4 regions of the Vibrio cidicii genome follow, and region 1 is predicted to be linked to each of the others. Evidence: predicted binding sites of a transcription regulator. Region 1 holds the regulator's gene; each other region holds the start of a gene.
What was found. Region 1 encodes CRP, which controls carbon source genes, mostly activating them, when cyclic AMP is high. Its sites were predicted from a motif close to TGTGANNNNNNTCACA; they were not measured.
Positions count from the first base shown of each region.

Region 1 (5,730 bases):
GGTAGAAGGGCAAGGCGAAGAGTTCACCTCCTTGTCGCCTTATGACAACCAAGTGGTTTGGCGTGGCAAAGGTGCCACTGAGCCGCAAGTCGAGCAAGCAGTGAAAGCGGCGCGTCACGCATTTCTGAGTTGGAAGAAGCTCACGTTTGCCGAGCGCGAAGCCTACGTGCTGGCCTTTGCCGAGCGTGTCAAAGCGCGCAGCGAAGAGATTGCTCAAGTGATTGCCAAAGAGACTGGCAAACCGCTGTGGGAGACGCGCACCGAAGCGGCGGCAATGGCAGGCAAAATTGCCATTTCGATCCGCGCTTATCATGAACGCACTGGCGAGTCGCAAAAAGAAGCGGCGGGCAACCAAGTTGTCTTGCGCCACCGCCCACTGGGTGTGATGGCCGTCTTTGGCCCGTATAACTTCCCAGCGCACTTACCAAACGGCCACATTGTGCCTGCGTTATTAGCTGGCAATACCGTGGTGTTTAAACCGTCTGAGCAAACGCCTTGGACGGGAGAGCTTGCGATGAAACTGTGGCAAGAAGCGGGTCTGCCAAGTGGCGTGCTAAATCTAGTACAAGGTGGTAAAGAGACTGGGATTGCCTTGTCGCAGTCCAAAGGCATCGATGGCCTGCTGTTTACTGGCAGCGCCAACACGGGTCATCTGCTTCATCGTCAGTTTGCTGGTCAACCCGGCAAAATGCTGGCACTGGAAATGGGCGGTAACAACCCGATGGTGATTTCAGAGCAGTACGGCGATCTCGAGGCGACGGTTTACACCATCATTCAATCGGCATTTATCAGTGCTGGTCAGCGCTGTACTTGTGCACGCCGTTTGTATGTGCCGTTGGGTGAAAAAGGCGACGCACTCATTACTCGTCTGGTGGAAGCGGTGCAAAAGCTTAAAGTCGACCAGCCGTTTGCCGAGCCTGCGCCTTTTATGGGGCCACAAATTTCGCAGGCGGCCGCGCGCTTTATCTTAGACGCGCAGGCCAATCTGCAGTCGCTCGGCGGTGAAAGCTTAATTGAAGCCAAAGCGGGCGAGGCCGCCTTTGTTTCACCGGGGATTATTGATGTCACTCATATCGCGGATTTGCCTGATGAAGAGTACTTTGGACCACTGCTGCAAGTGGTGCGCTATCAAGGCCTCGAGCGTGCGGTTGAGCTGGCGAATGACACCCGCTTTGGTTTGTCGGCTGGCTTAGTCTCGACCGACGATAACGAGTGGGCGTACTTTGTCGATCACATCCGTGCTGGCATTGTTAATCGCAACCGCCAACTGACAGGTGCTAGTGGTGATGCGCCATTTGGCGGACCGGGTGCGTCGGGTAACTTACGTCCGAGTGCTTACTATGCCGCCGACTATTGCGCGTACCCAATGGCATCAATGGAAGGGGCGCAAACGGAACTGCCCGCCACGCTCAGCCCGGGTGTTGAACTTTAATAACGATAACGACCTTTAGGTCTCTGACCTGCGCCGCTTCGAGCCATGAGTCGCGCAGGCTTGTTTGCTTTCAAACAATGAACGTCACAGGTTGAGGATTGCGGCGGTGATGTCTGCACGCACCGCCGCAATCCACTCCCAATACTCTGATAATGTGAACCGATACAACAAGGAGGCGTTATGACGCCAGCTGTGTTATTTGAATCGCTATGGAACGACTATATTCAACGCCTGTGTCCTTCCGCGGCAAAAGTGCATCGACTATTGCAAGAGGATGAAGCCCTGATCAACGACCACATCGCGCTACGAACGTTTAACGTCGAGCCGCTGGGCATTGAAACGCTGGCGAAGCCGTTTATCGAATTAGGCTACAAAGCGTGTGGCGACTATCTGTTTGAAAGCAAAAAATTAGTGGCCAAACATTTTGAGCATCCTGATCCGACTCAGCCTAAAGTCTTTATCAGTGCGTTGAAAATCGATGAATGCTCAGAGGCGCTGCAAGCGATTGTGAAAAAATTGGTTGCTCAAGTGGATACGAGCCAACTGCAAGGCCACGAGTTCCTTTCCGCAGGTCGCTTGTGGGAGTTGAGCTTTGCGGACTATCAAACGCTGGCAAAAGAGAGTGAATATGCCTCTTGGTTGGCGGCGCATGGTTACGGCGCGAACCACTTTACGGTCAGTGTCAATCAGCTCAAAGCATTTGACTCGGTGAAAGGTGTGAACGATCACTTACGTCAAGCGGGTTTTACCATCAATGAAATTGGTGGTGAAGTGAAGGGCACACCGGAAGTGCTGCTGGAGCAATCTTCCACGATGGCAGACAAAGTGGCAGTGCAGTTTATTGAAGGCAGTGAAATCATTCCCGGTGGTTTTTACGAGTTTGCCAAACGCTACCCGATGGAAAATGGCGATCTGTACCCAGGCTTTGTAGCCGCGTCGGCAGATAAGATCTTTGAAAGCACCAACGGTTAAGACGTATCGCGAGAACAAAAAAAGCCACCCAGGGTGGCTTTTTGCAATTTGAACGTCGATTTCTGGCGTGAAATTAACGAGTCCCGTAAACAACAATGGTTTTGCCGTGCGCAGAGATCAGGTTCTGCTCTTCCAGCATTTTCAGAATGCGGCCAACGGTTTCACGTGAACAACCAACAATCTGACCAATCTCTTGACGAGTGATCTTGATCTGCATGCCATCTGGGTGCGTCATCGCATCAGGCTGTTTTGCTAGGTTCAGCAGTGTCTGAGCGATACGGCCAGTCACGTCCAAGAACGCCAAGTCTCCGACTTTCTGGCTGGTCACTTGTAGGCGACTTGCCATCTGCGCCGACAAGCGCATAAGAATGTCTGGATTGACTTGGATTAACTGACGGAATTTCTTGAATGAAATTTCAGCCACTTCACAAGGAGATTTTGCACGAACCCAAGCAGTACGCTCTTGGCCTTCTTCAAACAAGCCTAGCTCACCGATAAAGTCACCTTGGTTCAGGTAAGAAAGAATCATTTCTTTACCTTCTTCGTCTTTGATAAGCACGGCAACAGAACCTTTCACGATGTAGTACAAAGTTTCTGCTTTTTCGCCCGCGTGGATCAGCGTGCTTTTTGAAGGGTACTTATGAATATGACAGTGTGAAAGAAACCACTCTAGTGTTGGGTCGGTTTGAGGTTTACCTAGAACCATAATATCTCACTTCCTCTGCAGGGTACGCTTGCCGCTATCCATATTTTAGCCAAGCCTTGTTATTGACTTGCTAGAATAAGAGCTCTTGATTGATGCTGCAAGCTATCTTGTGTTTCGGTTTGAAATAGTATCCTTTTTCGAAAACGATTTCTTGATTTTAATCGTGTCGAGAATGGGATTTTCTACGCAAAATTGTGCACATGATCACGGTATGAAAAGTAAGCGTGAACCGGCCTCAAATTTTAGCCAATTTTGCCTGTTTCAATCAGTTGTTGCAGGATTGGCTGTACAATCAGTTCCATAGCGAAACTCATTTTGCCTCCCGGCACCACTAAGGTATTGTGTCGCGACATAAAGGATCCGTCGATCATCGCCAATAGATAGGGGAAGTCGACGTTCTTGATGCCGCGCAGGCGAATCACCACAAAACTCTCATCTAAACTCGGGATACCTTTGGCATTGAGTGGGTTGGACGTATCCACCGTCGGCACGCGCTGAAAGTTAATGTGAGTGCGTGAAAATTGCGGGGTGATGTAGTTGAGATAGTCGTCCATTGAACGCACAATCGAATCCATTACCGCTTCGCGCGAATGACCGCGATCACGCGTATCGCGCACGTATTTTTGAATCCATTCCAAGTTGACGATCGGTACCATGCCGATCAAAAAGTCCACGTGCTGCGCAACGTTGACTTCACCATCAACCACCCCGCCGTGCAGCCCCTCATAGAAAAGCACATCGGTGTTTTCGGGCAGCTTTTGCCAGGGTGTGAAGGTACCGGGCATTTGGTTGTAAGGCACGGCTTCGTCAAAGGTGTGCAGATAACGGCGCACTTCGCCAGTGCCCGATTTGCCGTACTGACGGAAAAACTCCGACAGGGCAGGAAAATCGTTGGCTTGTGGTCCAAAGTAGCTGATGTGTCGACCTTGCTCGCGCGCTTTACGGATCTCAACGTCCATCTCTGGGCGAGTGAAACGGTGAAAACTGTCCCCTTCAATCCAAGCTGGCTTGATGGACATCATATTGAACATTTTGCGAAATGCTTCTGACGTTGTCGTCGTGCCGGCACCGGACGAACCTGTGACGGCGATGATTGGATGCTTTGCTGACATGACAAACCCTGTCGTTGTAGTACTTACCTGTCGGGCCGGAATGTGGCTTCCGGCATGTGCAATCGTTTGGCCACTATAACACGTTCCACGTGCTTGTCATGGGATAAGGTGCGGTAAAAATCTCGGCCAACTAAAATTTTTGCTTGAGCTGAATATCAACGGTTTCATGCAGTTCTGAGAAAACGATCACCGCTTCACCTCGCTTGAGCTGGGTTTTTACTTGCTCGATTTTTTGCTCTAATGAGACTTCGCTTTCGCCATAGTCAGTGCCTTCACGCAGAACGAATTCGCGGATCAAATTACTCAGCGCATCGGCACTGATCTCTTGCCAAGGAATGATCATAAATACCTCTTTACTTTATGCTCAATAAGGAAATGCCGCGCTATTATGCCGAAACCGCCAAGCTTTCATAGTAGCTCGGCAAGGCTTCTTCTAGCCAAAAGCGGGGATGCAGCGCGCTGCCAGTTAAAAAGCCGACATGGCCGCCGTGATCAAACAGGCGATAGTCAATGTTGTCGGGCAAGACAAATTTGGGGATCACTGCATCGGTCATAAACGGATCGTCTTTGGCGTGAATGATCTGTGTAGGAATGCGGATTTCACGTAACTTGTGCAAACCCGAACACTGCTGGTAGTAATCGAGCGCATTTTTAAACCCGTGCAGTGGCGCGGTGATCAGATCGTCAAACTGATATAAGCGAGTGAGCTTTTTGATCGAATGTGGCGATATCGCCAACGCATTTGATAGTAGGTGATGCTTTTGTAGGGCGTTCTTTTTCAGTGACGAGAGCAAGTAACGGCGATAGACGCGAGAAAAGCCTTGCTCGATACGTTCTGAGCAAGCCGAGAGATCCAGTGGCGCGGAAACGATGGTGGCGGCGTCCACCAGAGGATCGTCTTGATAAGTGGCAAGGTAGTTGGCCAGCATGTTGCCACCAAGTGAGATGCCAAGTGCCACTTTGCGATTCTGCGGAAAATGACGCTGAAGGTGCTGTAAAAAATAGCGTGCGTCTTCGGTTTCCCCTGAGTGATACGCACGTGCGAGGCGGTTAGGTTTGCCGCTGCAACCGCGAAAATGCATCATCACGGATAGCCAGCCAGCGTTGGCAAAGGCGTTCATCAGGCCGTTGGCGTAGGGGCTAAAAAAGCTGCCCTCCAGGCCGTGAAACAGCACAAAGAGTGGCTTTTTACTCGCATTTTTACTGCTAGGATCTTCACTCCACGCGAGATCAAGAAAGTCGCCGTCTGGGGTGTCCAGCGTTTGCCAAACAGGTTCAAACAGTGCTTTTTTGCGGATAAAGCGGGGCAGTAAGGTTTGCAGGTGGGGGTTTTTGATCCCTTTTGCGGCAGTAAATTGAGTCATACTTTTCACTCATGGTTCCATTGCGGGCTCGTCATACGCGTTGTGATGTCTGCTGCGTGTGTCGCTCTCTTTTTCTCAACGTTGAGCCAACTTTATTAAGGCTCGATTGTTTAGGCGGGTCAATGTTCCGCAGAAACGTACTCG
Region 1 covers NZ_CP035921.1:2,003,446-2,009,175, forward strand. Annotated here, with positions in the region: gene astD (succinylglutamate-semialdehyde dehydrogenase) at 1-1,432, shown strand, start outside; gene EWA64_RS10180 (DUF1338 domain-containing protein) at 1,613-2,404, shown strand; gene crp (cAMP-activated global transcriptional regulator CRP) at 2,478-3,110, opposite strand; gene EWA64_RS10190 (phosphoribulokinase) at 3,353-4,222, opposite strand; gene EWA64_RS10195 (YheU family protein) at 4,353-4,565, opposite strand; gene EWA64_RS10200 (hydrolase) at 4,609-5,586, opposite strand.

Region 2 (5,730 bases), 610 kb from region 1:
TGCACTCCATTGGCCACCAGCACTTCCACAACCGTTGCAAAGGCGGGCTCAGAGAGCGCATGAGTGTCTTTACCGATAAACAGTGGGCCTTTGGTCCCCTGCTCAGCACGCACTTCAGCGACCGCTTGCGCAATAGCTAAAATGTGGTGTTCATTAAAGGTACATTTATCTGCGCAGCCACGATGGCCCGAGGTACCAAACTCAACTTTATGTGCAGGGTTGGCAGCTTCCGGTTGCAGCAAAAAATAGTTAGCGACCAAAGCAGGAATATTGTGAAGATCTTCTTGCAGAGCTTTTTGCCCTGCCCGAGGGTGCATAGCCATTATTGACATCCTTTCTTAAAAATTAATCAAACAAAAAAGCCTCATAATATCGGCATCACTGTGCGCATTATGAGGCTTCTATCAGGTTTCTTATATCGACCCTGTTACTTTTTCAATTAGATCAGGCTGAAATTCCATATGCGTCATCACCTGTTCCACCATCTGCCGTTTGCGACTGGTATTGTTGTTAGTGATGACCCAAAAACCCGTATGTGGAATCGCTTTAGGTTTGGTGGTATTGCCGTTTTCCAGCAGCGTCGCTTCATTATCGGCAAAGTAAACGCGCTTACGACCCTTCACTTTGGTCGCCTGAGCAAAACTTTCAGGGTTGATACGGTGCAAAGTCGTTAGAACCAACATAAAGCGATCAATCGCTTTCGTTAATAAGGCAAACTCGTCGGATATCAACAGCGAGCGCATCTCTTTTACACCGTCCACCTTAGAGGCTTTACCTGCATCTTTGCTAACTACAATACCTTTAGGTTCAGCAACTTGTGTAATGACAACCTGTTTACCGTCCACATTCAACAAGCGGCGTAGAATGTCCGACGCACTTTCACCGATGTGTTGGGTTTGACTTGCAATAAAACGGTACAGATCCTCATCAACCTCAATTGTTTTCATTCGCTTTTCACAATCTCAATGTTTAAACTCTGGAGGATTATAACGAGATCCTTTCGGATACTCCACGTTAAACCCATCACGAATAAGATAAAATGTCATCATTGCTCAACTACAAACTTGAAGGTGAAGGACAAACGATTGTTTTACTTCACGGCTTATTTGGCAGTTTAAGTAACCTTGGCCTGCTTGCCCGAGATCTGATTGTAGATCACCGAGTCCTTAGTTTGGATCTACGTAACCACGGCCTCTCCTTCCACAGCCCGCAGCATGATTACCAACTCATGGCGCAAGATGTGCTCAGTACAATGGAGGCACTTGCGATTGACCATGCAGTCGTGATTGGCCACTCAATGGGAGGCAAGGTAGCGATGAAATTGGCCGCAATTGCACCACAAATTGTCTCACAGCTCATCGTTTTGGACATGGCACCAGCCGCCTATCAAGTCAGACGCCATGACGATGTGTTCCAAGGGTTACATTCGGTGATTCAGCATAAGCCGACCAATCGCAGCCAAGCGCTTGATTTACTTGCCGAGCACATTACCTTGGATGGGGTCAGGCAATTTCTTGCCAAATCGCTTTACAATCAAGACGGGCACCTCGCTTGGCGCTTCAATGTTGACTCACTGATCAACAACTATGATGCCATTCTAGGTTGGCAGCCTATCCCACCGACCGAGATCCCAACACTGTTTGTCAAAGGGGGGGATTCTCCCTATCTGCAGAATGAGCATCAGACGGCCGTTGTACAGCAATTCAAACAGGCAAAAGCGCATGTGATTGCCAATACGGGGCACTGGCTGCATGCTGAAAAACCAGCAGAAGTTTTACGCGCGATCCGAAAATTTATTGTCAGTTAACAAATCAGAAAAGTGACGTCATTTTATTGGTCTTCGTAGGTGCTGCGCGCATTAACTTTGTTGTCCAACAGTGATATAGTGCGCGCAAGCTAAATTGGCACTAAGGGACATCATGCTTTACGACTACATGAACATGCTGGAATCGATTGGACTCGACCTTCTTTTTGCGTCTATCTTCTTTTTTATTGGTATGGCCATTAAAGATGTGTTGAAGCAAGGCAATGTTCCCGTTTTTGGTCGCCGTATTGTATGGTTAGTACTTTTCCTTGGCTGTGCTGGTTTTATCGCAAAAGGGCTTATTCAGCTTAGCTGGGAAGGCACTGGTTTGGGTTAAATCCGTCAGGTTCGTGCCACAACAGACATAATCAAAGGTATAAACTCTATGGCAAGTGTAGGTATCTTCTTCGGTAGCGACACAGGTAATACTGAAGCCGTTGCTAAGATGATTCAAAAGCAACTAGGTAAAAAACTCGTTCACGTACAAGACATTGCAAAGAGCAGCAAAGAAGACATCGATAATTTCGATCTACTGCTGCTTGGCATTCCTACGTGGTACTACGGCGAAGCTCAATGTGACTGGGATGATTTTTTCCCGGAACTAGAGCAAATTGACTTCTCAACCAAGCTGGTGGCGATTTTCGGCTGTGGCGATCAAGAAGACTACGCAGAATACTTCTGTGACGCTATGGGTACTGTACGCGATATCGTTGAGTCAAAAGGTGGTACGATTTTGGGCCATACTTCAACAGAAAGCTATGAGTTCGAAGCGTCGAAAGCACTGGTTGAAGGCGACAATAGTAAGTTCATTGGCCTTTGTATCGATGAAGATCGTCAGCCAGAACTGACCGAGTCTCGCGTGAAAAACTGGGTTGAGCAGATCTATGAAGAGATGTGCCTCGCAGAGCTAGAAGATTGATATCAGTCCCCTGTTTCGACAGGGGATTTTTTTGCTTTGCGTTTTACCAAAGCAAGTGACCAATCCAAGGGGCGAGCAGCACAGTCACCATACCAGACAACATCATGACCACACTGGATACCACCCCCTCCGAACTTCCTAACTGATACGCTTTCGCGGTACCCGCGCCATGGGCTGAGGCTCCTAAACTTGCCCCTTTGCTCAGCCGAGAACGAATGGCCAAACTTGTCAGAATGATCTCTCCAATAGCCATACCGATCACGCCAGTCAAGACGACAAACAGTGCAGCAAGTTCACTTTGCCCGCCGATGACTTTGGTCGCTTCAACGGCAAACGGCGTGGTAATGGATCGCATTGCTAAACTGCGTTGCAGCAACTCAGGGAGAGACAATAAACGCGCCAACGCAACCGTACTGCCGACCGCGACAACCACCGACACCAACACACCCACTGTCAGTGACAGCCAATGCTGCTTAATCAAGACTCGGTTGTCGTACACAGGGATGGCAAAAGCAACCGTCGCAGGTCCAAGTAACCAAAGTAGCCACTGTGAATCAGCCATATAGGTTTGATAAGGAATATGCAACCCTGTCACCATCACCACCAAAAGCAGCGGGGCCAACAAGAGGGGCATTAACAATAGGCTAGGCCGTCTTCGATAAAGATATTTGCTTGCGTAATAGAGCAAAAGTGTCAAAACAAAGCAGATTGCACTCAAAGCGGGAGTAGAGATAGTCAATTCCATATTAGTGCCCTCTTGTAACATAAGAGGCACGACGCCTGCGTAGGGCTAAAAGGCGCTCTAGGCGATGAGTTTTATCCACCACCCAAGCGGTGACTGCAATCACCAGAGACGTGCTGATGACCAGTACCAAAGCAATTTTCACCCCCTCTTGCTTCATCATCTCTTGATAGTTGACCACCACCACAACCGCAGGGACAAAAAACAGCAACATTTCCGCCAAGAGCCAGCTAGCGCCAAGACGCAGCCACTCAATCTTGACCATCCGACTGAACAGTAAAAGAAGCAAAAGCAGCATGCCAGTGAGATTGGCAGGCAGTGGCAAGTTAAACAGACGCACAAGCGTATCCGCCGCAAACCAGATCAGCGACAGCATTACTACCTGCAGCCAAATTTTTAAGCCATTTTTGAGTTTCACCATGTGATTCACTTTGAAAATAGAGAGATTAATCACATTGTATTCAAGCTCAAAACCTGCATAAAATGACTTTAAATTATTATTTTCATGCCAACTTGGCATACTCTTTTTTATGCGAGGAGATATGGACATTAGAGGTTTGCGCTATTTTGTGGAATTGGTGCGACAGCAAAGCTTCACTAAGGCTTCCGAGCGAATGTTCGTTACCCAGCCAACCATCAGTAAGATGATTCGCAATTTAGAGAGCGAACTTGGCCAACCACTATTGCATCGCGAAGGAAGGCGGTTTTGGCTCACTGAGGCTGGTGAGATCGTCTATCAGCGAGCCCAAGTCGTGCTCACTCAGATGAATGAACTGGAAGCCGAGTTGATGGATCTGGATCAGTTACAACGTGGCCATTTGCGCTTAGGGATCCCCCCTATGGTTGGCCACCTCTACGCCGGACTGTTTCGCCAATATCGACAATGCTACCCAAACGTTGAGCTGACTGTCGTTGAGTATGGCGGGCGTAAAATTGAGCAAGCTTTACTTAATGGAGAGATCGATGTGGCCATGACCATGTTGTCACCACAGATTAGTAGCGAGCTGCAAAGCATTGAACTGGACAACTATCCGATTCACGCTGTTGTGCCAGAAAATAGCAACTGGCAGGCACAGCAGAATGTCCGATGGGTCGATCTCTACAATGAGCCCTTGTACCTTTACACATCGGAGTTCACTCTCAGTGAGCACATTTTTTCGCGCTGTCATGAAGCAGGATTCGAACCTCAGGTTGCTGCGCGCAGCAGTCAGTGGGATTTTCTCGTCGCACTGGTGAAAAGTGGCACAGGGGTGTGCTTTTTACCTGCACCATTGTGCGAACGAAATCACACCGAAGGTGTATTAGTGTTACCAATACAACCCGGAATTGACTGGCGTTTAGGTGTCGTTTGGCATCGTAACCGCTACCTATCAAAAACCAGTGAAGCTTGGCTGCAACTATGTCGTGACTACGTACTGACGACGGATCGCTAACTCTGTTGCTGCTCTTCAAGTTGCTCGCGATATTTCGGTTTTTTCCGAACATACAGCTTACGATGCACCTCGGATACCACCGAGCCCTTCGCATCTTTGACATGAATGATAAACTCGGGAAAGCACTTGTCACCATGACGCGTTACGGCATAAATCTCGTCCAGCATGGCTTGGGTTATCTCGAATTGAGCAAAAAGATCGCTCTGCCCCGGCTTGATAAAATTGATGCTCGCTTCTTTGTCCCACACATAGTACTCCTCGCCTAAGATGCCCATCAGCATCAGTGAGTAAACAGGGTCAGTGAGAGAAAAAATGCTGCCACCATATTGGGTGCGGTTGGCATTTTTATTCCACCAGCGTAGTTTAAGTTTCATATCGACGGTACGAAAGTCGTCGCTAATACGCAAAATTCGTATGCCTGCGCCCCAAAATGGCGGCCAGATATTGAGGGCAAATTTGACGACTCCTGGTTTATAGATCTTGGCGAGTTGCTTGTTCATCGCTGTCCTTGCTTGAGTTCCATTGTTAACAATTTGTAACTGGTCTGATGAGCAATATAAGCGAGCCAGCCACAATTTACAAAAAGATTCTAGTAACCCTTTGAAGTTCGTGGTTTATTGTTAGGACGGGTTCACCTATAATGATCGGAATATTGAATTCTGTACTCTGCGGCAGATCATCGACGGGAAAGTATATGTCAGACAACAACCAAGCGCTTAAGGATGCAGGGCTTAAAGTTACCCTTCCAAGGCTAAAAATTTTAGAAGTACTACAGCAACCAGATTGCCAACACATCAGTGCTGAAGACCTTTATAAAAAGCTGATTGATCTT
Region 2 covers NZ_CP035921.1:2,609,397-2,615,126, reverse strand. Annotated here, with positions in the region: gene pgm (phosphoglucomutase (alpha-D-glucose-1,6-bisphosphate-dependent)) at 1-323, opposite strand, end outside; gene seqA (replication initiation negative regulator SeqA) at 414-947, opposite strand; gene EWA64_RS13105 (alpha/beta fold hydrolase) at 1,040-1,807, shown strand; gene EWA64_RS13100 (DUF2788 domain-containing protein) at 1,920-2,141, shown strand; gene fldA (flavodoxin FldA) at 2,190-2,723, shown strand; gene EWA64_RS13090 (LrgB family protein) at 2,767-3,456, opposite strand; gene EWA64_RS13085 (CidA/LrgA family protein) at 3,470-3,904, opposite strand; gene EWA64_RS13080 (LysR family transcriptional regulator) at 4,008-4,898, shown strand; gene EWA64_RS13075 (DUF4442 domain-containing protein) at 4,895-5,398, opposite strand; gene fcrX (ferric iron uptake transcriptional regulator FcrX) at 5,593-5,730, shown strand, end outside.
Region 2: a site for CRP is predicted at 3,905-3,920, ahead of EWA64_RS13085 (CidA/LrgA family protein). Genes of this name have one in related genera too.

Region 3 (5,730 bases), 1.0 Mb from region 1:
CGTCCTGCCTCGTCCCTCTTCTGTGATTACTACATTATAGATATTCATCGCAAAACTGTAGCACCAAATAGAGCGCAAACGGTTTGTATCTCAAAAAAACTCAGCCTCGACGCCCATGACGATTCGCTCTCACAGAGTCCATTTCATTCACTGTGGCGCAAAAACTGAAAACGCCCCGCAGCAATCTCTTGCTACGGGGCGAAATTAAACGGCGTCTATAAATACTGTCTCTTAACTAACTTAGAAAGACAGGAAGAAGCCAGCGATGGTCGCCGCCATCAGGTTAGATAGCGTACCCGCTGCAACCGCTTTAACACCCATACGAGCGATGTCGTGACGGCGGTTTGGCGCTAGGCCACCTAGACCACCCAGTAGAATTGCGATAGAAGAAAGGTTCGCAAAACCACACAGAGCGAAAGAGATGATTGCAGCAGTCTTAGTAGACATCACTGCACCCGTTGCCGCAACAACTTGTGCGTTCTCACCAACGTAAGGAACAAAGTTTAGGTACGCAACGAACTCGTTCACCACCAGTTTTTGACCGATGAAAGAACCCGCTAGTGTTGCTTCTTCCCATGGCACACCAATTAGGAATGCAAGTGGAGAGAAAATGTAGCCTAGGATGATTTCTAGCGTCAGTTCAGGCATACCGAACCAACCACCAACACCACCAAGGATACCGTTGATCAGAGCGATCAAACCGATGAATGCCAATAGCATTGCACCTACGTTCAGTGCAAGTTGCAGACCAACAGATGCGCCGCCAGCAGCTGCATCGATTACGTTTGCAGGCTTGTCGTCACCGCCGTCGATCTCAGCGCCAAGATCTTCTTTTGGCGTATCAACTTCAGGTTTGATGATTTTTGCGAACAGTAGACCACCCGGTGCCGCCATGAATGATGCTGCTACAAGGTACTCTAGTGGCACACCCATTGATGCGTAACCAGCTAGTACACCACCAGCAACAGAAGCAAGACCACCACACATTACGGCAAACAGTTCAGATTGCGTCATGTGAGGAACAAACGGACGAACCACAAGTGGCGCTTCAGTTTGACCTACGAAGATGTTTGCAGCAGCAGACATTGACTCGGCGCGAGACGTACCAAGAGCTTTCTGCAGGCCACCACCAAGGATCTTGATAACCCACTGCATCACACCAATGTAGTAAAGTACAGAGATAAGTGCTGAGAAGAAAATCAGTGTTGGTAGTACTTGGAAGGCAAAAATAAAGCCGATACCGTCAACTGAGAAGTTAACTAGGCTGCCGAACAAGAAACCAGTACCGTCTTTACCGAAGTCGATAACGCTTTGAACACCAGCAGAGAAACCTGCTAGTAGATCACGACCCCATGGTACGTAAAGAACGAAACCACCGATGATAAATTGGATAGCAAAAGCGCCACCCACAGTTCTTAGATTGATAGCTTTGCGGTTGTCAGACAGTAAGAATGCAATTCCTAGCAATACTGCCATGCCGACTAGGCTCATAAACAGGCTCATAGTTTATGACTTCCTTATTAAGTTATTTATTGGCGTGTTACAAAATGGAGCTATAAAGCGGAGGCAATTATACTCACGCCTCAACAATTAAAGTAATGCCACCTTCACACTTTCCCATCAGACTCGGTGCAAATTCACTTTTGTTTGTGAGTATCTTCACAATAATATATAAAACGCCATATTGTTTGAGCGGGAATGTTAGATTTCATTCACAGATAGAGAACAGCGAATTGCTATTTTTCCAAAGTTGCGAAGCAACCGTTTGCTTTGTCTGATTTCTCAACTCACAGAGTATAGTCAAGATGTTAACTATTTGTGATGGCGTATTTACCACACCCTGATAACCACTCAGTGGCATATCTGGTGCGTCGGTTTCCAAAAGCAGATGCTCAAGCGGCAGTTTCGCCACCGCTTGGCGAGTTTTGTTGGCGCGCGGATAGGTGATTGTGCCGCCAATACCGAGCGAGAAGCCCAATCTCAGCCACTCCATCCCTTGTTCATAACTGCCAGAGAATGCATGCAGTACGCCCCCTTTAGGCAACTGAGCAGCTTTGACCATCTGGATCAGGCGATTATGCGCCTTACGGCCATGTAAAATAACCGGCAGACCATACTGCCTCGCTAACTCAAATTGCCACCGCAACGCTTCTTCTTGTAAGGCAGGGTTAACCTTAATGGCAAAATCTAGCCCACATTCACCAATGGCGACACAGCGCGTCGGACGCGCATCCAATCGTGCCATCAGTTGTGTTTGGTAGAGCGTATAGTCAGCGTTTAAGAAATAAGGGTGCAAGCCGAGTGCGTAGTAAATCTCTGGATGTTGCGATGACAGCTCAGCGACTCGCAACCAATTTTCCGGACCAACGGAAGGAATGAGGAATCGCTTCACGCCCACGTGCTGAGCAGATTGCAAGATATGCGAAAAGTCGGTCTCAAACACCGGAAAATCGAGGTGGCAGTGACTATCAAACAGCGTCATTGTTACGGCGTTCTCGCGCAGGATCTTGCTTGTAGGGTACACAACTGCGCTTTTGCTCCGGCGTTAAACCAAGCTCTCGACACCAATCGTCATAGCGCTTTAACCACTTTTTCAACCACTGCATACTCATCATCTCCACACTGTTTTACGCACCATATAAAAAAGCGCCCCGGGCTGCAAACCCAGGGCGACAATTCTCAATCACTCAGCGCTTAGTGCTCACGTGTGGCGCGGAACTCTACCTCAGGGAAGCGTTCTTTGGCTAAGTTCAAGTTGACCATGGTTGGCGCGATGTAGGTAAGATTGTCACCGCCATCCAGCGCTAGGTTAGCTTGGTTCTTACGTTGGAACTCATCGAGTTTCTTCGCATCCGCACATTCAACCCAACGAGCCGTAGCAACGTTTACCCCCTCGTAGATCGCCTCCACGTTGTATTCTGATTTCAAACGCGCCACCACCACGTCAAACTGCAGCACACCGACCGCGCCGACTATCAAATCGTTGTTTTGCAGCGGGCGGAATACCTGTACTGCACCTTCTTCAGACAGCTGAACCAGCCCTTTGAGCAGTTGTTTTTGCTTTAGAGGATCGCGTAGACGAATACGACGGAACAGTTCTGGGGCAAAGTTGGGAATACCCGAGAACTTCAGTGTTTCACCTTGAGTAAAGGTGTCACCGATTTGAATTGTGCCGTGGTTGTGCAAACCAATGATGTCACCGGCGTAGGCATCCTCAGCACGAGAACGGTCTCCCGCCATAAAGGTCACGGCATCCGAAATATTAATCTGTTTCCCAAGGCGAACATGGTTCATTTTCATCCCTTGGTTGTAAGTACCAGATACAATGCGCATGAAAGCGATGCGGTCACGGTGTTTCGGATCCATATTCGCTTGGATCTTAAACACGAACCCAGTGAATTTGTCTTCGGTTGCTTCCACCTGACGCTCATTGGCCATACGCGGCAGTGGCGCAGGCGCCCATTGAGTCAGGCCATCCAGCATGTGGTCAACACCAAAGTTACCTAAAGCGGTACCAAAGAAAACCGGCGTCAGTTCGCCTTTGAGGAACATCTCAAGATCAAATTCATGCGAAGCACCCAGCACCAATTCAAGCTCTTCACGCAGTTGCTCAGCCAGATCAGCACCAATTTCAGTATCCAGCTCTGGATTGTCTAATCCTTTGATAATGCGCTCTTCTTGGATCGTGTGGCCGTGACCAGTGGCGTACAAAATCGTTTCATCGCGGTGAATGTGATAGACACCTTTAAACTCTTTACCACAGCCGATTGGCCAAGAGACAGGCGCACAAGCGATATTGAGTTCGCTTTCAACTTCGTCCAGCAGTTCCATCGGATCACGAATATCGCGGTCCAGTTTGTTCATGAAGGTGACGATCGGTGTATCACGCAGGCGAGTAACTTCCATCAGCTTACGCGTTCGATCTTCAACACCTTTGGCGGCGTCGATCACCATCAAGCACGAGTCAACGGCAGTCAGCGTACGATAGGTATCTTCCGAGAAGTCTTCGTGTCCCGGAGTATCAAGCAGGTTGACCAAGCAGTCATTGTAAGGAAACTGCATCACAGAAGTGGTCACCGAGATGCCACGTTCTTTCTCCATTTCCATCCAGTCGGATTTGGCATGCTGGCTTGAGCCGCGGCCTTTCACGGTACCAGCAGTCTGAATAGCACGTCCGAATAACAGGACTTTTTCTGTAATGGTGGTTTTACCCGCATCCGGGTGCGAGATAATAGCGAACGTTCTGCGCTTGGCAACTTCGCTCAAAAATGGAGCATTTGACATGACACTGATCTTCTTGTGTGTTCTGGACGGGAAACGGGCGGCTATCGCTTTTGCTCAATAACCCTGCAGATTGCTATCTGCGGCGCCCCTTCCTGAGGTAGATTCAATTTTGCGCGGTATTCTCGCTTATTATTCGCCAATCGGCAACTCTGGACAGCAAAGTGCCGTGCGTTCAAAAAGCACTCAACGCTCTGCCTGTGAGAAATTTCCATCATGACGACTCGATTTTTCAACATCTATGTGTAGCAACACAAACGATTTTATCTCGTTCAAGTATTTTGGGTTACTTGGCTATATGTTCTATAACTATAGAAGTAAGAAGGATTGGTTGACGGTATGCTAAAAAATAAAAAAGTACATTCTTTAGCTTTTAAGCAGGCACGAACCGTGTTTCTGGTTTCGGTTGTTCTTGGCCTGTGTTTTAGCTTGTACCATATTCTGGTTGATCTCCATCAGGAGCAGCGGCGCATCGAAGAGCACTATCAGTTTAAGTTGATGCAAAATTATTCCAACGCCAGCCAAGCCGCATACCACTTGAACCACCTGCTAGCGGAGCAAGTCGCCTCCAGTTTGATGATGGATAACGCCGTCTACAGTGTCGCGATTGTTGACGATTTCGGTGACGTTCTCACACAAAAAAATCGGCCGATTGAAGCTCAAGATATGATCACGCAACTGCTTTCCACTATCTTGACGCCCGCCTCACCGTTTTACAAAACCGAGCTCCACCAGCCAAACTCAAACGTGGTGGTTGGCACGCTCAGCTTTTCCGTCAATGGTTCCAGTATCGCCGAAGCGTTTATCAGCAAATCGAGCCGAATTCTGTTATTTGATTTGTTTCGTAATATTTTATTGACCACCATTTTGCTGGCTTTCTTCTATGTGAAGCTATCGAAACCGATCATTACGTTGAATAATTGGGTGAATTCGCTGCAAAACCGCAAAACGGCGATCGAGCTACCACCAAGAAACAGTAATGATGAGCTCGGTCGTTTGGCGCTCTCTTTTCACAATTTATGGCAAGCGCGCGCGGCGGCAGAAAGCCAGTTAAACCAACTAGCTTACTACGATACGCTGACTGGGCTTGCTAACCGCAGCCTGCTTCTGAAAACGCTCAATGATAGTTTGAATGAAGCACTACGTAATAACAGCAATGGCGTTTTGTTCTACATGGATTTGGATCGTTTCAAAACCATCAACGATTCGCTCGGTCACACCATCGGCGACAATTTAATGCGAGCCATTGCCAAGCGTTTGGAGGGTTGGCTACACGATGGCGAAACGGCAGCTCGTATCGGTGGTGATGAGTTCGCCATTCTGATCCCTAACTTGTCGCTGGAGCATGCGGCAAATAAAGCTCAGCAGTTACTCGCGTTAATATCAAATCCCTATTCGATTGATGATCACCAACTTTATTGCACAGTGAGTATTGGCATTTCCAAGTTC
Region 3 covers NZ_CP035921.1:958,821-964,550, forward strand. Annotated here, with positions in the region: gene EWA64_RS05355 (NupC/NupG family nucleoside CNT transporter) at 241-1,503, opposite strand; gene EWA64_RS05360 (TatD family hydrolase) at 1,709-2,482, opposite strand; gene EWA64_RS05365 (DUF5363 family protein) at 2,469-2,606, opposite strand; gene prfC (peptide chain release factor 3) at 2,695-4,284, opposite strand; gene EWA64_RS05375 (putative bifunctional diguanylate cyclase/phosphodiesterase) at 4,621-5,730, shown strand, end outside.
Region 3: a site for CRP is predicted at 1,649-1,664, ahead of EWA64_RS05355 (NupC/NupG family nucleoside CNT transporter). Genes of this name have one in related genera too.

Region 4 (5,730 bases), on a different replicon from region 1:
TGTTGCCGAAAAAGACTCATTCCAACAACGGACCAAAGTACTGCTTCCAAGGGTAAACGTCTTCTTCTAACTGTTGCTACGCCAGCTTTTTCAAAACCTTGCTGGATAAGCTCTGGACTAAGAATTTCAGAGTATTTGTCAAAGTGATGGAAGGTATTGCATGAGCGAAAAGTACTCGCAAGTTGGCTCTCTAAAGACATGAAAAATCCGATATTAGTTTCCTAATATCGGATTTTGAAGCCTTTTGAGGATCGGTCAAATGATCTCAAAAACTTTTCTTAACTGATCGGCATTACCAGTAAGGGTGGCCTTTTTCCGCAATTAACTCACTGGTGAGGTAGGGAACCACCGCTTGCAGCAGTGCGGCCTGTTGCTCCTTGTTTTGCTCACCAAACAAAAACGCCTTAAACAAGTGAAAGAAATCTTGTTCAATCGGACGAAAATCGGTGAGGTCTGTTTTCCGTGAGATTTCATGAGCGGGAACGGCGTTGAGCTGCGTTTTCGCCTGTGAATTATCGGCCAAAATCGCCATGCTTGCGCCATCCAACCAATGAATCAAAGAGTCGTAGCTGTTGTAATCGTGCTGCTTTTCTACTGTGGTGACTTGCAAGCGCTGGGTAAAATAGTCCACCTCAATGGTCTGGTTCGGCTGGCAGTGAATCGCCCAATGCATCTTAGCCAGCTCGGACGCCGAACCAATCAAATATTGAATCGCAGGTCGAGACCAATGCAAAAGAATTGCGCTTGCTATTCGATAGAAAATATCGTCGGAAGCAGCATAGTTCTGGATGTAAGTAGAGTTTGAGGCATACATGTCAAAATTATGAATATTAAATTGTATACTGTTGATTTCACACTCGGAATAATCTGAACGATTGTCACCCATGTACAGCGAAAATTTATGGTGCGGTTTGATTGATGTATTCATGACTTAGTTTTTCGGATACCTAGCTATGTCGTTTTGCTATTCTACCTTATAAATGAGAATAAAACTCATTAGTCTTGCATGGTAATAAAAACGAGTCGATTTCACCTTAATCCTCCCTTTAAGTGTGATTTTGATATAGTTTTTATCAGTTTGGCGAGAGAATAACCTGCTTCAGCGAGATAGAGTGGGATCTTATGATGTTGCGGTTTGGGTCTCAACGCAGAATATAAGCCAGCGTATGTGATGAAAGAAAAAAGCCGATCAGTCGATCGGCTTTTGTTGGGGGACTCATTGTGTGGCTTAATACCCCATCAATTGCAACAGGCTTTCGGCGGTGGTGATCGCCTCGCGGCGGTTAGCGATATTGAGCTTTTGATACAAGTTGCGAATGTGGGTTTTGATGGTCGTGCCTGCCACATCCAGCTCTTGTGCTATCTGCTCGTTGCTAAAGCCAGAATAGATCAGCCCCAACACTTGCCATTCACGCTGGGTGAGCGGGCTGGTGCGCACTAACTCCGGCACATTCGGGTGAGTGACCAGTTTTTCGACAAACTCTTCATCAAAATGAATCGAACGGCTGCGCTGGCTCGATGAGATGTCTTTCATCAGTTGCTGCGCGCGGTGACGTTCCAGATCGCCGAGCTCGTGACGGTTGGTCAGTTTCTCTAGTAAGTTGCCAATGGTCGCCCCGTCAATTAAGAAATTCCCCACCATACCTGTCTGGTTGGTGAGCACTAACGCCTCTTTAAGCAGCGATTTGGCTTGTTCTTCGTCTTTCTGCTGGACTGCGTAAATCGCTTCAACAATTAGGTTGCGATTTTTGTCGGTGATTAAACGTGAGCGGTTCGCTTCACTTTGCAGAAAATCGAGTGCCTGACGCGCTTCTGGGTATTGACCAAGATTGATGTGCGCGCGGGCGATGTTGCGCCACTGCAATTGACAGAAGTGGTTGCTGGCGGTTTCCGGACGAACCGCACTGTTGAGCCACTCTTGCGTTGCTGCCATGTTGCCTTTGGCTTGCCAATACAAGATCAGCGAAAGCGAGGCGTTGGCAGTCCAGTCGACGTGATAAGTAGACTGTTTCATCAAATGTTGGATGTGCTCGATAAACTTACCGGCGCGATCCAGCTCACCGCGGCCAATGGCAATACGCGCCAACATCGAGTAGCTGTGTAAGTGCTTACTTGGCGCGTGATTTTCAAGGATCTGTAGCCCTTTGTAGGCGCACTCTTCGGCTTCGTCCAGGCGGTTCCAACACCACAGCACTTGCGCCCGGATGCGTAGCAAAAACTCGTGCAGCGGTACGTGTTGCAACTGCTGATCTTCAATCAATTTGAACGCCGAATCTTGCAGTTCGAATGCCGCTTGCACATAACCCTGCGCGATGAGAATTTCACTTTGCTGCAAAATTGCCCACAGCGCCTGATGGTACACTTGGTACTGACGCGCCAGCTTCTCGGTTTGTTGCATCATCGGCAGCGCACGGTCCAAGCAGCCAATCACGTGGTTGACTTCGCCGACCACGGAAGTGGCGACAATACGGCTGCGATAGATAGTGCTATCAAGCTGACTCAGTGCCAGTTCGGCAAGCTCCAGCGCTTTTTGCGGTTCATTGTTATTGATTGCCACTTGCGCCAGCAGCGCATTGGCTTGGCCCTGATATTGAATGTCGAGGTCAATATTGCGTTTTGTGTGCTCATTTTCCGCTTCGGCGAGCAAGGTACCGACTTGATTGTAGCGGTGCTGACTTTGTGCCAGCCAAGCGCGCAGCATGGTCAGTTTGGGGTCGCTAAACAGCAAATCTTTATCGAGCAAGTTGATCGCCGCTTCTAAGGTTGAGAGCTCACCTTGGTGGAACATTTTCCAGCCGTACTCGTTGAGGATCTCCGCCACCAATTCGCCGTCGTAGGCGCGCTGTGCATGACGCAGCGCTTGATGGGGCATCTTCTGTTTGAGCCAAGCGATCGCCGCGTTGCGGTTGAGATCTTGCTCTTGCTGCGGGATGCGCGCCTGACGTTCGTGCGACAAAAACTCGCCAAACAGATTGTGGAAGCGGAACCAGTTTTGTTCCCCCTCCAGCGGATAGATAAACAGGCCATAACGGTTGAGCGATTCAATCATGCCTAGCGCGTCTTCGCGCTGGGTGAGTGCATAGACCAGTTCATCGTTGAAATGATCGAGCACCGACACTTGCATCAGAAACTGACGCGTCTCTTTATCGAGCAGATCAAAAACCTCTTCCACCAGATAATCCCACAAGTGAGCGTGGTTAAAATGCGAGACCGATTCAGCCGATTGCGCCAAGGTGCGCTTTTGGTGCTGCGCTTGCAGCGCGATCAATTGCAGCGCCGATGGCCAACCTTCAACGTAAATACGGAGGTTATTGGCGGTATCTTCGTCTATTCCGTCGCTAACGCGCTGATTAAAGAAGCGCGTGGTCTCTTCGGTGTCAAAGGCGAGCATCTCATTGCCAATCTCAATCATCAGATCGCGCACGCGCAAATTGGCGGTACCGAGTGGCGGATTGGCGCGGCTAGTCACCACTAGGGTGACGTTATCCGGCATGTGTTTGAGGAAAAAGCGCATCGCCTCGTGGATCTCGTCATTGGTAATGACGTGATAGTCATCCAACACCACGTAGCACTCTTGATGAAAATCGCTCATCTCCGAGAATACGTCACTAAAGAGTGAACGGAGCGAGGAAAATTGGCGTTTTTCGGCCTGTTTGAGCGCGTTGGCGCACTGGCCATTGGTGGCTTTATTCAGCGCTTGCAGCAGATAGTTTACAAAGCGGAAGCCATCGTTATCACTGTCGTCGACACTGTACCAACCGACATGCGTTTTATCGGCTAACCACTGCGCGGCCATGGTGGTTTTTCCGTAACCTGCAGGCGAGCGAAACAGCACCAATTTGTAGTGTGGTGCTTGCTGTAGCAGATCCAGCACTCTGGGACGCACAATGGCGTTATGCAGTCGTCCTGGGCGCGTGAGTTTAGAAGGAATCCACATCGTTAACTGTCCTTATTTTGGCGGTGCCCGCAGTGAGGACACCGTAAAAACGGGCGAACAAAAATTAGTCAATTTGCTCGATTTGTCCGGCATGTTACGTTAAACAAAAGACGAAAGACTTTGATCCACTTCCTAATTCTCAAGAGCTGATGCTTTTCACGCCAACTACGCCCCGTTTTTGTGAACTCTATCAATATTAATCTCTATTTTCAGTCTAGATTTAAATGTGGCTGCGCAACATTTTGTAATATTTTCCATTGTTGGAAAATTTATTGTGATCGGTTTTACATAAATGGATTTTAGAAAATTGCCTGTCAATCACAGCGTCATGTTTCTCTTTTAAGGTGATTGAGTGATGGCTGTGATCTTGGTCACTGCAATCTGGTTGCTGAGGTTGATTGGTGAGAGACAGATCACTAACTCATCGCTGGTCCCCCCTCTACGCCCTGACCCCTCCTCCCGTAAAGGCCCAAAAATGGGAGGATGTTTATTCATTGCCATCCATGCACGATGTACCGCAGATGGATTAGAACCAAAGGTGAGATTTCTCTAATGAAACCTACTCAACAAAAACAGTTCGACAAAGTGTCGTTCCAAGAAAGTGTCAAAAAACACCTCTCAGCAACTTACGCCCACACTCTAGAAAACGCCGATAGCCGCGCTTGGTATCTGGCGATGGGTCGTGCGCTCGCGGAGCTGACGACTTTCGACTTACTTGCTACCGAAACCGACAAGAAAATTCTTCAAGCTAAGAGCGTTAACTATCTTTCTCTAGAATTCCTGATTGGCCGTTTAACCGGTAACAACCTCATCAGCTTAGGTCTGTATGAGCAGATCACAGAGGCGATGGCAGAGCTTGGTCAAAACCTGACGGATCTGCTGGAAGAAGAGCGTGACCCTTCTCTGGGTAACGGTGGTCTTGGTCGTCTCGCGGCGTGTTTTATGGACTCGCTGGCTGCGCAAGAATTCCCAACCGTGGGTTACGGTCTGCACTACGAGTACGGACTGTTCAAACAATCTTTTGAAAATGGCCGTCAAAAAGAAGCCCCTGATGCTTGGTGTGGTGTTGAAGGTTACCCATGGGAAGTAGCGCGTCCTGAACTGGCGCAACAGATCGGTTTCTACGGCCATGTGGAAGCGTACCAAGAAGATGGCAAAGAGAAACGCCGTTGGGTACCGGGCATGCATGTGAAAGCGATGCCGTGGGATCTGCCTATCGTTGGTTACGAGAGTGACACCGTTTATCCGCTGCGTTTGTGGGAATGTCAGGCGATCGCCCCATTCTCGCTAGAGAGCTTTAACAACGGCAACTACTTTGAAGCGCAGCACGCATTGATCGACGCGGGCAACATCACCAAAGTGTTGTACCCGAACGACAACCACGAAAAAGGCAAGACACTGCGTCTGATGCAGCAATACTTCCACAGCGCTGCATCGGTACGTGACATTCTGCGTCGCCACGAAGCGGCGGGTCACGCGCTGGCGGATCTGGCAAAATTTGAAACCATTCAGCTTAACGATACGCACCCAACCATCGCTATCCCTGAGCTAATGCGCATTCTGATCGACGAAAAAGGTCTGACTTGGGATGAAGCGTGGGCAATCAGCTCAAAAACCTTCGCTTACACCAACCACACACTACTGCCTGAAGCACTGGAAACGTGGAGCGAGTCGTTGATTCAGCACCTGCTGCCGCGTCACATGGAGATCATTTACGAGATCAACCACCGCTTCTTGCAAGAAGTTCGTGCCAAATGGCCGGGTGATGTGGCGAAACAGCAAAAACTGTCGAT
Region 4 covers NZ_CP035922.1:93,500-99,229, reverse strand. Annotated here, with positions in the region: gene EWA64_RS16045 (IS4 family transposase) at 1-200, opposite strand, end outside; partial or broken gene EWA64_RS16040 (hypothetical protein) at 296-928, opposite strand; gene malT (HTH-type transcriptional regulator MalT) at 1,229-3,937, opposite strand; gene EWA64_RS16030 (glycogen/starch/alpha-glucan phosphorylase) at 4,490-5,730, shown strand, end outside.
Region 4: a site for CRP is predicted at 4,298-4,313, ahead of EWA64_RS16030 (glycogen/starch/alpha-glucan phosphorylase). Genes of this name have one in related genera too.